4 regions of the Rahnella aquatilis CIP 78.65 genome follow, and region 4 is predicted to be linked to each of the others. Evidence: predicted binding sites of a transcription regulator. Region 4 holds the regulator's gene; each other region holds the start of a gene.

Region 1 (3,156 bases), 1.1 Mb from region 4:
CCGGGCTGAACGACTGATACCGCCGGATAAATAAAAACGGCTGCCGCAGCAGCCGTTAACCGTTTCAGTTGCCGTGCTTAACCCACGTATTTTGCGACGGTTTTCTTCGCGCCGATCCTTTGCAGATCGGCATACGCGCTCAGTATGGCCTCTACGACTTTCTCTTCATGAGGCAATTGCTCACCGAATACGCCTGTCAGAGCCAGCAGGGCTTTCACTCGCGGTTCGCCATCTTCGGTTGATGCCACAATTTCAGCGACCGTTTCAGCCATCGGATCTTTAATCTCGATCGGCTGCCCGGCATCATCCGTACCGCCGACATAACGCATCCAGCCAGCCACACCGAGCGCCAGCAATGCATAGGAACCGCCATTCTTCACATGCCAGCGGATGGAATCAAGCATACGCTGTGGCAATTTCTGGGTGCCGTCCATAGCGATTTGCCAGGTACGATGCTTCAGTGCCGGGTTGCTGTAACGTGCAATCAGGCTGTCAGCATACGCGCTGAGATCAACACCCTCGACGCTCAGTGTCGGTGCCTGCTCATGCAGCATCAGATGATGGGCAGCGGCCTTATAGTTGGCATCTTCCATGCAATCGTTGATGTGCTGATAACCGGCCAGATAGCCGAGATAGGCGAGGAAGGAATGACTGCCGTTGAGCATGCGCAGCTTCATCTGTTCGAAAGGTAAAACGTCGGAAACCATCTGCGCACCGGCTTTTTCCCAGTCCGGACGGCCCGCCACGAAGTGGTCTTCCACCACCCACTGAATGAACGGTTCACAGGCGATACCGCAAGGGTCGGTCACGCCACCGAGCGCTTCGGTGATTTCTTCCAGCGTGTTTTCCGTTGCGGCAGGAACAATGCGGTCAACCATGGTGCTAGGGAAAGAGACGTTTTTGGTGATCCATTCCGCCAGTTCTGCGGAACGCGCTTTCGCCATGCCCAGAACGGCGTTTTTCACCACCAGACCGTTTTCAGGAATGTTATCGCAGCATAAAACAGTAAAGCCCGGCAGGCCGCGTTCATGGCGCAGGCGCAGAGCTTCGACCAAAACGCCCGGAGCGGTACCCGGTGCCTGACCGCCCGCCAGATCCTGCTGAATTTTTGGATTTTGCAGATCCAGTTCACCGGTGCCCGGCTCAATGCAGTAGCCTTTTTCGGTGATGGTCAGGGAAACAATCGCTACCTGTGGCTCGGTGAGTTTTTCAAGTACCGCTTGCAGCCCGTCAATGCTGCCGTGCACAGATTCATGCGCAGAGCCGATGATGATCGCCTGATTGCCGTCCGCACCTTTTTCCAGCACGGTAAACAGATGATTTTGCTGGCGTAAACTTTTTATCAGCGTTTCATTGCCAAACAGACTGATTTCGCAAATGCCCCAGTCGCCACCCTGGAGATTCAGCACTCGGTTGGTCAGCAGCGCCTGGTGAGCGCGATGGAAGGCACCAAATCCGAGGTGAACAATACGGCTTTTCAACGCATCGCGATCATAAGCAGGCAATGACACTGCTGCAGGCAGGGACGCTGTGGCAATAGTTTTCATGCAATACTCCAGGCAAGTCAGAAATAAATAATTGGTCAGGCCAAATTGGGGCTGTTTACCCGTCAGTTCAATTTTATGCTGGATAAAGCGACGATTTAAGCCGAAATCAGGGCTTAGAGTGTAAAGTCATATGATAGAAAGGGGAATTGGTAAGTCCAGATAGCCACTGATTTTGTGATGCAGATCCATTGTCTGAGGGATTAATCGCAAAATGCAGACAATAAAAAAGGAACGCCGGGGCGTTCCTTTCAGCAGGGTGCGGAGCGCAGATTAATCCGCGCGACCCATATAACGACGTTCTGCGATATGAATACGGATTTTGTCGCCAGAACTCAGGTATTCAGGAACCTGAATGTTCAGACCGGTGCTCATTACCGCAGGTTTTGTACGGGAACTGGCGGAAGCGCCCTTGATGCCCGGTGCTGTTTCCACGATTTCCAGATCCACCGTCTGTGGCATTTCCAGCGCCAGCAGCTGGCTGTCCAGCGTCAGAACCTGCATACCCTGCAAACCTTCTTCAGGGATGAACAGCAGTTCGTCTTCAATCTGCGCCTTGTTAAAGGTGTAGGGCGTGAAGTCTTCATCATCCATGAAGATATATTCGTCACCATCGACGTAAGAAAAGTTCACTTTACGACGGGTCAGGGTAACGGTATCCAGAATATCGTCGCCTTTGAAGCGTTCTTCCACTTTGCCACCAGTACGAACGTCAGCGAAACGCATTTTGTACAAAGTGCTGGCACCACGGGCGCTCGGGCTCTGAACATCAATATCTTTTACCAGCAGCAATTTGCCGTCGTAGTTCACAACGAAGCCGCGTTTAATTTCGTTAGCACGTGCCATATAAATAACCTGTCAGGAGAGAGATAAATAATTTGCGACACGTTACCCGCGCCGCTGTTTTCAGGCAAGCAGATAGCGTAAAAAGAGTCGCGAAAATCCGCTTTATAACGCATTTTTCACGCGCTACCTGCCAGCATGAAAAATGTTTAGTACAGGGTGTTAAAGAGTCGTGAATATTTAGCTGGTGGCGCTTTACGCCGCCTGCTATTGTCGCGCCTCAAAATGACGCCTGAGGAGGCTGTTGATGGACTGTCGTACTGATTGCGGAGCCTGTTGCATAGCGCCTTCAATCTCCAGCCCGATCCCCGGAATGCCCGATGGCAAGCCGGCGAATACGCGCTGTGTTCAACTGGCCGATAACTTTCGGTGTAAGATTTTCACCTCACCGCTGCGCCCGAAAGTTTGCGCCAGCCTGCAGGCCAGCCGCGAAATGTGCTTTACACATCGCGACCAGGCGCTGACTTATCTGATACAGCTTGAGACGGATACCGCGCCTTAAACCACCGCCGCGGATACGTCTTGCGTCGTTTTATCGACGTTTTTCACATTCCAGATACACAACACCGAACCGATCACCATCGCCAGTGCGGCATAAAACACCGCATGGTATGTCCAGAACTGCGCGATAACCCCAGCCAGTGAACCGGCGAGGATCCAGCCCGCACGCGTTGAATTGGTAAACAGCGTGGTGGCAGCACCCGCCTGACCCGGCATCAGATCCTGAAAATACAGCATGCCGATCCCGGCCAGAATGCCGATGAATATC
Region 2 (3,156 bases), 480 kb from region 4:
TGTGTCGGCGTCTGGCGCATATCGGCCTGCATTTGTTCGAGAAGCTGGCGTTGTTCCGGCGTCAGTTGGGTTTTGGATTCGACCTGTCCGCCCGCTGTCGGTTCTGTTGGCGTGGTGACGCCCATCTGACGGTTTTCCAGTTCTTTAATGTAGCGCCAGCGTTCTTCTGGCTTAGGTGGCAATCCATTACCCGGACGGACAGCATGCGTCGGCAACACCGTCGCTTCTTCATGTTTATTGTGCGCAATAAAATAGAGGCCACCGACAAACACCACCAGTACCGCAACGGCTAACACCACCATGGTTTTGGAGATCGTTGTGGAACTGCGTTTTTTACTCCGGCTGGTACTTTTCCGCCGCGCTCCTGAGCGCCCACGGCTTACATAGTCTCTTTGTGCCACTATCGTTTCGCTGTGTCGTAATGAATGAAGAAGTGCATCATGTTACTTAACCCTGAACATATACTGAAATTAAAACTTCATAACAGACTAAAAACTGACTCACGCTTTGGGGGCGGCCGTGCTTTCACGCACCACCAGCTCACTATCAAGCAACAGCGAACCGTTTTGTACCGGGTTTCCCTGTAACTGCTCAAGTAATAATAACATGGCCTGTCTGCCAAGCTGGAATCTCGGCTGCGCCACGGTCGTCAGCGGAGGATCGGTATACTGGCTGGCCTTGATGTCATCGAAGCCGACAACCGACAGATCCTGAGGAATGCGCAAACCCATTTTTTTTGCCTGGAACATGGCACCAATTGCCATCACATCGTTGTGGCAGAAAATCGCCGTCGGCGGCACGGGCAGCGCCATCAGCTCGGTGACGGCTTGCGCCCCCGATTCATAGCTGAAATCGCCATGAATGGTCAGCTTGCTCTCGACGCTCAGCCCGTTGCGGCGCAGCGCCTGAACATAACCTTGAGAACGGTACTGGCACAACGGCATATGCTTCGGACCGGCGATGCAGGCAATACGCTGATGCCCCAGCTTAAGAAGATAATGTACGGCTTCGAACGCGGCCGTCAGGTTATCAATGTGGACTGTCGGCAGTTCAAGTTCCGGCGCAAATTCATTAGCCATCACCATCGGCGGCAAGTTGCGCTGTTCTTCTTTGCTGGCATCGAAAGGTAAATCAGAGCCGAGCAGGAGCATACCGTCGATTTGCTTGGTAATAATCAGATTGATAAAGGTTTTCTCTTGCTGATTTTGCTGAGCACAATCACCGATCAATACCAGATAACCGCTTTCGGCGGCCGTGCGCTCGATCCCCTGGATCAGATCGGCGAAAAACGGATCGCAGATGTCGGGGACGATCACCAGAATAGTGCGTGACTCATTACGCTTCAGGTTGCGGGCCAGGGCATGAGGAGAATAACCGACGGCCATGACGGCCTGATCCACTTTCTGACGGGTCGCGGCGGAGACTTTCTCCGGATTCATTAATGCACGGGATACGGTTGCTGTTGAAACGCCTGCCTGTTCAGCCACATCTTTCATTGTTGCGGCGGGTAATTCTTTCTTGTGCTCCAACGTCTCTCTCCTTGCAACAGCATCAAACTGAGACAACAACATCAACATTCCTCACCTGGCTACGCATGATGTGTAGCTCATCACATTCTAAACAGAATGTGAGTAGGATTTGTTACCTAATTTGCATTAAAAGTGTGACGCAGATGCTTTTTTCGATCCATCACGCAAAAAACCTGACTCTTCGTGCGGATTCGCTTTGGGGATCAGCTGTCAATCGGATCGACATCCAGCGTCCATTTCACTTTTTTAGCTTGCGGCAGACTTGAAATCAGCGGCTGAGAGCTTTTGATCAGATGCTGCAAAACGCGCCGTGAAGGATGCTGTAATAAAAGCTGCCAGCGGAAGCGTCCGCTGCGTTTGGCTTGTAAGGCAGGAACCGGCCCCAGGATCCACAGCGAATCATCTTTCAGCGGACTGGATTCCAGCAGATTACGTAACTGCTGAAGGAACAGCGAAGATTGCTGATTATCGTGGTCTTCCGAACGGATCATAATGTGACTGGTATAAGGAGGAAGAAAGACGCTTTTGCGCTCCGCCAGCGTCTGTCTGGCGAACTCGTCGTAGCCCTGCTGCAACAGCACCTGTAACAGCGGATGTTCGGGATGGTGAGTCTGCAATACCACTTCACCCTGTTTGCCCGCGCGTCCGGCACGGCCTGAAACCTGCGTATAAAGCTGGGCAAAGCGTTCGGCAGAACGGAAATCCGCCGAGAACAGCGCACCGTCGACGTCTAATAATGACACCAGCGTGACGTCCGGGAAGTGATGCCCTTTTGCCAGCATTTGCGTGCCGATAAGAATACGTGCGCCGCCGCGATGGACTTCATTCAGATGCTGTTCCAGCGAACCTTTCCGGCTGGTGGTATCGCGGTCAATGCGCGTGATCGGCGTATCCGGGAACAGCGGAGCCAGTTCGTTTTCCAGCTGTTCCGTCCCGACGCCGACCGAGACCAGTTGGGTTGAGCCGCAATGCGGACACTGATGCGGCACGGCGCGCTGGCTGTCACAATGGTGGCAGCGTAGCTGGCGCTGATTCTGGTGCAGGGTGTAATAGTGATCGCAGCGCTGACATTCGGCTATCCAGCCGCACTCATGGCAAAGCAGGGCGGGCGCATAGCCGCGGCGGTTCAGGAACAGCATCACCTGATTATCGGCTTTCAGATGTTCCTGCATCTTCTGGATCAGCGGTTGAGACAGCCCGACTTTCAGCTGCAACCCTTTTAAATCCAGCAAATTCTGGCGGGCGAGCCTGGCATTGCCGGCGCGCTTGGTCAGTTTGAGCTGGCGATATTTCCCCAGCTCAACATTGTGCAGCGTTTCCAGAGCCGGGGTTGCCGAGCCCATAATAATCGGAATATTTTCAGCGTGGGCGCGGTACACCGCCAGATCACGGGCGTGATAGCGCCAGCCTTCCTGCTGCTTATAAGAACTGTCGTGTTCTTCATCAATGATGATCACGCCGAGGCGCGCAAACGGCGTAAACAGTGACGAACGGGTGCCAATGACAATGCCTGCTTCGCCATTGCGCGCCCGCAGCCAGACGGCGAGGCGTTCGCTGTCGTTCAGGCCGGAGTGCAGGACATCCACCGGCGCACTGAAACGTTCGCGAAAACGCGCGATGGTTTGCG
Region 3 (3,156 bases), 1.3 Mb from region 4:
TTGTGCAGTTGTTGCAGGACCAGAAATGTCGCAGCCGTATTTTGCTGCCATTTCTTTAATCTGACCCAGAGCACGATGTTGTTCAGAGATTTCTTCACGCAGCTGGATGGTCATTTCCAGGTTTACGCCGTTTTCCAAATCGTCTTGCAGAGACTGGAATTGCGCGTATTTGTCGGCCATCAGGAAGTCGATACCGTACAGAGCAACGCGACGGTAGTCACCGATGATACGGCCACGGCCATAGGCATCAGGCAGACCGGTCAGAACACCAGATTTGCGGCAGTTCAGGATGTCTTTAGTATAAACATCGAACACACCCTGGTTGTGGGTTTTGCGGTAATCAGTGAAGACTTTTTTCAGTGCCGGATCCAGTTCACGACCATAAACTTTACATGAACCTTCCACCATTTTGATGCCGCCGAATGGGATCAGGGCACGTTTTAATGGCGCGTCAGTTTGCAGACCCACGATGGTTTCTAATGATTTGTTGATGTAGCCGGCATCGTGAGAAGTGATGGTAGAGGCAACGTCGGTATCGAAATCTACTGGAGCCTTAGTGCGGTTCTCCAGTTTGATACCATCCATTACTTTATCCCACAGGGTGGTTGTCGCTTGGGTAGCGCCAGCCAGGAAGGACTCATCACCTTCATACGGTGTGTAGTTCTTCTGAATGAAGTCACGGACGTTTACGCCATTCTGCCATTCACCAGCACTAAAACCCTGCCATGCGTTGGTCAATTTTTCATTGAGCTTGGACATTTTGCACCTACCTTCTAATTTGGATTTCTTTAAAAATCACGTGTAAAACTGTCGTAACAAGAGACTGCCACGTTGGCTCAGTGGTGTTTCTCATCGCGAAGATATATGACCCAGTACGTTAACCCTACCAGTAAACCACCCCCGATGATGTTACCGATGGTCACAGGGATCAGATTGTCGATGATAAAGTTTGTGATATTTAGTTCTGCGAATTGTGCCGGTGTTGCCCCGACGGCCTGCCAGAATTCTGGTGTCGCAAAATTTTTCACTACAATGCCTAAAGGGATCATGAACATGTTAGCAATGCTGTGTTCAAAGCCGCTGGCGACGAACATGCCAACCGGTAAAATCATGGCGAACATTTTATCCATCAGACTGCGGCCGGAGTAACTCATCCATACCGCCAGGCATACCATCAGGTTAGCGAGGATCCCCAGACATACGGCTTCGATAAATGTGTGATGCATTTTATGATCAGCAGTTTGCAGAACGTTCAGTCCCCACAAACCATTATCAACCATGTATTCACCGGAGAACCAAATCAGAGCCACAAAGAATAAGCAGCCAAACAGGTTACCAATATAGACATTGACCCAGTTACGCGCCAATTGCCCCCAGGTGATTCTCCCGCTGGCTTTCGCAATGACGATAAGCACAGTGGACGTGAACAGGTCCGCGCCGCATACGACAACCAGCATAAGACCCAGAGAGAAGCAGATGCCTCCAACCAGTTTTGCCAGACCATAAGGGACGGTACCGGCGCCTGTTGTGGCGGTGATATAAAAAGCAAAGGCTATAGAAATAAAGACGCCAGCAGTAATGGCTAAAAAGAATGTTTTTAACGGCTGTTTGGTGGCTTTATAAACGCCAGCATCTTCAGCAATTTTCGCTGTAGCGGCGGGTAAAATGAGATCGAAGGGGTTGTCAGCTTTCACATTAACTCTCTTATTCAGGGCTATGCACTGCGCAACGAGATACTAGCAAAGCAGTATAACGTAAAAATTGACGTGGATCATATGAGGGGGTTTTTAGTGGTTTCCAGTATACTACTGAAGGGGTGAATTTCAGATTAACCTATTGAAAATAAAACAATAAAAAGATTTTAATTTTTGCAAATAAAGTTGATGAGCGAGGAATTTATTTTTAGGTTCAGGTTAATATTAAGGATTCAGTGTTAATAAATATCGTTATTTTTATTTTATAAATTTTACTTTCAATTAACTTATAAAAATAAGTCCCCTATTTTTTTCGTAAAAACGACGCGCAGATATTATTTCGCGCAGAATTACACGTCATTTTAGTGACCGAGTCAAACTTTTGAGGATAAAGAGAGCAGCGGAAGCTCAGGATGTAGAATGAACGGATGTTGAATTTATAAACAAAAAACCGGCAGTAAATTCTGCCGGTTTTAGTCGGTTCACCCTGTCAGTGGATCAGGCTTTCGACCAGTGACGACGTTTGGCGACTTGCAGCTTTTCGTATGCGCCAAGCAGCGCCTGATGGGCGGGCAATGCTTTCAGCTCAGGGTCGACTGCAAACAGACTGTGGAAACGGACTTCGCCACTGATCGCTGCCGAAGCATCTTCAACCGCTTTCTGACCATACATTTTCACGAAAGCGTTGTAGTACTGGGCTGGCTCGCGATCTTCTTCCAGAGACAACTGCAGCAGGGTTTGCAGGCAACGGTAATAGTTATTGCGCTCATCGCTGTACACCGAGGCGTTGAACTCATGCGCCCATTCCGCCCAGGTCAGCGCCTGATCCAAATCACCACCTGCGAGGGCCAGCATAGATTTCAGCTCGCCAACACGCAGCGTGTACCAGCCGTTGTCTTTGCCGCTGGCGATACCCAGCAGTTCGCGAACACGGGTAAAGTCATCCAGACCTTCATCATCAAGCTGTGTGATCATCTCAAGATACGTTTCTTTTGGCAGATCACTGTCCGGCAACGCCAGAAGCTGATCACGCAGATGCGCGCCCATGCTGTTATTCGCCAGCAGTAAATCTTCCGCAGGATAAATGTCAGACATACCCGGCACGATAATACGGCAGGCATACACATCCAGATGCTCGTAATCGGCGATATACACTTCAGCATCTTCTTTATCGAAAATAGCCATCAGGGTTGCAAATTCTTCTTCAGTGGTACCGCTGAAGCTCCAGTCTGCAAACGGATAATCTGCGTCCTGCTTGAACATATCCCATGAAATCAGACCGCTTGAATCGATGAAGTGAGTTTCAAGGTTGGCGTGTTCGGCAACTTCTTCATCATCAAAAGTCGGTGCAGTGAAGACATCCAGATCTTTCAGGCTGCGGCCTTGCAGCAGTTCAGTCACCGTACGTTCCAGTGCTACCCCAAAATCAGGGTGCGCGCCAAAGGATGCGAAACAGGTGCCG
Region 4 (3,156 bases):
TGCCCAGCGCACGGTGCTGGATCCGCACGCGCGTGGCGTTATAGCCGTTCTGGCTGACCAGCATAATAGTCAGCAAAATCCAGTACGGTTTGGGCAGATTGAAAAACAGCCCCAGACTGCTGCCAATCGCCAGAATAATGCCCAGACGCGCGGCATTGCGCAGGGCCACGGATTTGAATGAGAGATAACTTTTCAGCGCAGGCCAGAAGGGCAGACGCGGCTGAGTGTTCATCAGATCGCGCCGGTACAACGGGCGCTGGGTGCGCAGCAGACGCGCGATACGGCTGAAATGGTAATAACAAAACTGGCCGACCGGATTGTCCGGGTTACGCGCGGCGATTTTCTCCAGCGCGGTCAGCTCATTGGCCATCGTAAAGCGCTCGGATAAGCGATGATAAAGGATATCGTCGGCAATCACCCGCAGACGGGCGGAAATCACCTGCGCATTGCGACGGATAACCGCTTCGGCATGGCTTTCCTCGACCAGTTTCTGTACTTCCTCCGGCTGATGGAGGCTGACGGTAATGTGCTCCTGCAAATCGAGTGCGACCTGAAAACGCTGAAACAGCCGCTTATGGTGATGATGATGTCCGTGCTGGGGCAACATGTGCAGTTGCTGATAAAGCAGGGCAATCAGGTCGATAACCTGCTGCTGGCGGGTCAGCAACGGCGGCAAAGCGGTTTCGGGATCGGTATGTTGCGTCAGCAGGCTGTACTTGGCTTCGAAATAATCCGCGAGTTGCAGATAGAGCTGGCTGAGCGTTTCGCGCATCGGTTGTTCTTTCGAAATACGAAACCACGCCCAGTTAAACAATCCGTACCAGGCGGTGCCGGCAGCGAACAGCACCGGGGCCTGCCACATCGGGCGCACGCCCACCATGCTCAGCGTGAAGATAGTTGCCACCAGCGCGCCGGGTAACAGACGCGCATGCAGCGGGCTGATTTCACCGGTGACACCGAGCAGTAACGCCAGCGACAGCATAATGAGCGGCAGCGGAACGTGCCAGTTTTCCAGCATCAGTTGCAGCAGAATACTGCTCACGGCAAAGAGTGAACCGCCGACGAGCAGGCGTTTGAAAAAGCGTTTGTGCGGAGTATCCAGACCGGCGATGTTGCAACAGGCCGGACAGAGAGAAAACAGCAGCCCCATTTGCAGATTGCCGAACAACCAGCAAATGCTGACAGGCAGGCACAACACCAGCGTCTGGCGCAGCGCGTAGTTCACTTCAGGATGGTAAAACAGTCTTCGCCATAGCGTCATGGGTAAAGCTTAGCCCATAAAAAAGGCGCGACAGTGTTCTGCCGCGCCAATTTTTGAGGGATTAACGTGTGCCGTAAACGACAATCGTTTTACCGTGTGCGGAGATCAGACTCTGATCTTCCAGCATTTTGAGGATTCGTCCGACTGTTTCACGTGAACAACCGACGATTTGGCCAATTTCCTGACGGGTAATCTTGATTTGCATCCCGTCCGGATGGGTCATTGCATCAGGCTGTTTAGCCAGATTAAGCAAGGTTTGAGCGATACGACCGGTTACGTCGAGGAAGGCAAGGTTGCCGACTTTCTCTGACGTCACTTGCAGACGGTTGGCCATCTGCGCGGAGAGGCGCATCAGAATATCCGGGTTAACCTGAATCAGCTGGCGGAATTTTTTATAAGAAATTTCAGCCACTTCACAGGCAGTTTTAGCACGTACCCAGGCACTGCGTTCCTGACCTTCTTCGAAGAGTCCCAGCTCGCCGATGAAGTCACCTTGGTTAAGGTAGGACAGTATCATTTCCTTGCCTTCTTCATCTTTAATCAGGACAGCAACTGACCCTTTCACGATGTAGTAAAGCGTTTCGGCTTTTTCACCCTGGTGAATCAGCGTACTTTTAGAAGGATACTTATGTATATGACAGTGAGACAGGAACCATTCAAGAGTCGGGTCTGTTTGTGGCTTGCCGAGAACCATTTGCTATTATCCTCTGTTGTTATCGCTGCCCAAAATCACAGGGCTCAGAGTTCCCTGTACGGCACTTCAAAATCCAAAGCGCCCTTTCAGCATATAACTCCCCAGAAATGCTGCAAGCGGATGTCGGAGTGCAACAGCCTGTTTATTGCTGTTATCACCGTGGGTTCTGTTCTTAAACCGCAAAAACCGTCACCGCAATTTACTGGAAAGTATGTTTCGGCTTTGTTTGTAGCACAGGTTTGAGATGCTGTCTTCTGTTGTCTCGCTTCAGCATGATGGCGATCGGGTTACGTTGCCAGATTTTAGGTGAAAGGGTACTCTGAGAGCAGATTTCGATAAGTTTATTCACCGGGAGAATAGTTCATGCATGCACGTGTCAAATGGGTTGAAGGGCTGACATTTTTAGGTGAGTCTGCATCGGGTCATCAGATTTCAATGGATGGCAATGCGGGTGATAAAGCCCCAAGCCCGATGGAAATGTTACTGATGTCCGCAGGCGGTTGCAGCGCAATCGATGTGGTATCAATTTTACAAAAAGGCCGTAATGACGTGCGTGATTGTGAAGTGAAGCTGACCTCACAACGCCGCGAAGAAGCGCCGCGCCTGTTCACGCACATTAATCTGCATTTTATCGTCACCGGGAAGGACCTGACCGATAAGATTGTCGAACGTGCGGTCAGCCTGTCTGCCGAAAAATACTGTTCTGTGTCTCTGATGCTGGGTAAAGCGGCCACCATCACCCACAGCTTTGAAGTGATTGCAGCCGAATAAAGTTTACTCGATCTTCTTGCCTTCCATCAGGCGTTGCACCAGCGGCGCCATGATCAGCTCCATCGCCAGCCCCATTTTGCCGCCCGGCACCACCAGCGTTTTGATGTGCGAGATAAACGACCCCTGTAACATCGCCAGCAGATACGGGAAATCGATGTCGTCCAGCCCCTGGAAGTGGATCACCACAAAGCTTTCATCCAGCGACGGAATGGCTTTTGCTGCGAACGGGTTTGAAGTGTCGATAGTTGGCACGCGCTGGAAGTTGATGTGCGTGCGGGAAAACTGCGGCGTAATATAGCTGATGTAGTCATCCATCGAACGCACGACGGAATCCATCACCGCTTCACGGGAATGCCCGCGCTCGCCGGTATCGCGCACCAGTTTCTGGATCCACTCCAGGTTAACGATGGGCACTACGCCGACCAGCAAA

What was found. The regulator CRP, encoded in region 4, controls carbon source genes, mostly activating them, when cyclic AMP is high. The targets are predictions, from matches to a motif close to ATGTGANNNNNNTCACAT.
Region 1: RAHAQ2_RS06795 (mannitol dehydrogenase family protein) is a predicted target of CRP. The motif match lies at 1,720-1,737, and genes of this name have one in related genera.
Region 2: cytR (DNA-binding transcriptional regulator CytR) is a predicted target of CRP. The motif match lies at 1,598-1,615, and genes of this name have one in related genera.
Region 3: focA (formate transporter FocA) is a predicted target of CRP. The motif match lies at 1,760-1,777, and genes of this name have one in related genera.

Annotation. Positions count from the first base shown of each region.
Region 1 is NC_016818.1:1,481,311-1,484,466, forward strand. Features, by position in the region: gene RAHAQ2_RS06790 (FCD domain-containing protein) at 1-17, shown strand, start outside; gene RAHAQ2_RS06795 (mannitol dehydrogenase family protein) at 78-1,547, opposite strand; gene yeiP (elongation factor P-like protein YeiP) at 1,818-2,390, opposite strand; gene RAHAQ2_RS06805 (YkgJ family cysteine cluster protein) at 2,635-2,889, shown strand; gene RAHAQ2_RS06810 (sugar efflux transporter) at 2,886-3,156, opposite strand, start outside.
Region 2 is NC_016818.1:4,715,381-4,718,536, reverse strand. Features, by position in the region: gene ftsN (cell division protein FtsN) at 1-401, opposite strand, end outside; gene cytR (DNA-binding transcriptional regulator CytR) at 501-1,529, opposite strand; gene priA (primosomal protein N') at 1,733-3,156, opposite strand, start outside.
Region 3 is NC_016818.1:1,642,533-1,645,688, forward strand. Features, by position in the region: gene pflB (formate C-acetyltransferase) at 1-759, opposite strand, end outside; gene focA (formate transporter FocA) at 837-1,694, opposite strand; gene ycaO (30S ribosomal protein S12 methylthiotransferase accessory factor YcaO) at 2,193-3,156, opposite strand, start outside.
Region 4 is NC_016818.1:332,105-335,260, forward strand. Features, by position in the region: gene RAHAQ2_RS01460 (YccS/YhfK family putative transporter) at 1-1,261, opposite strand, end outside; gene crp (cAMP-activated global transcriptional regulator CRP) at 1,323-1,955, opposite strand; gene RAHAQ2_RS01470 (OsmC family protein) at 2,319-2,726, shown strand; gene RAHAQ2_RS01475 (phosphoribulokinase) at 2,730-3,156, opposite strand, start outside.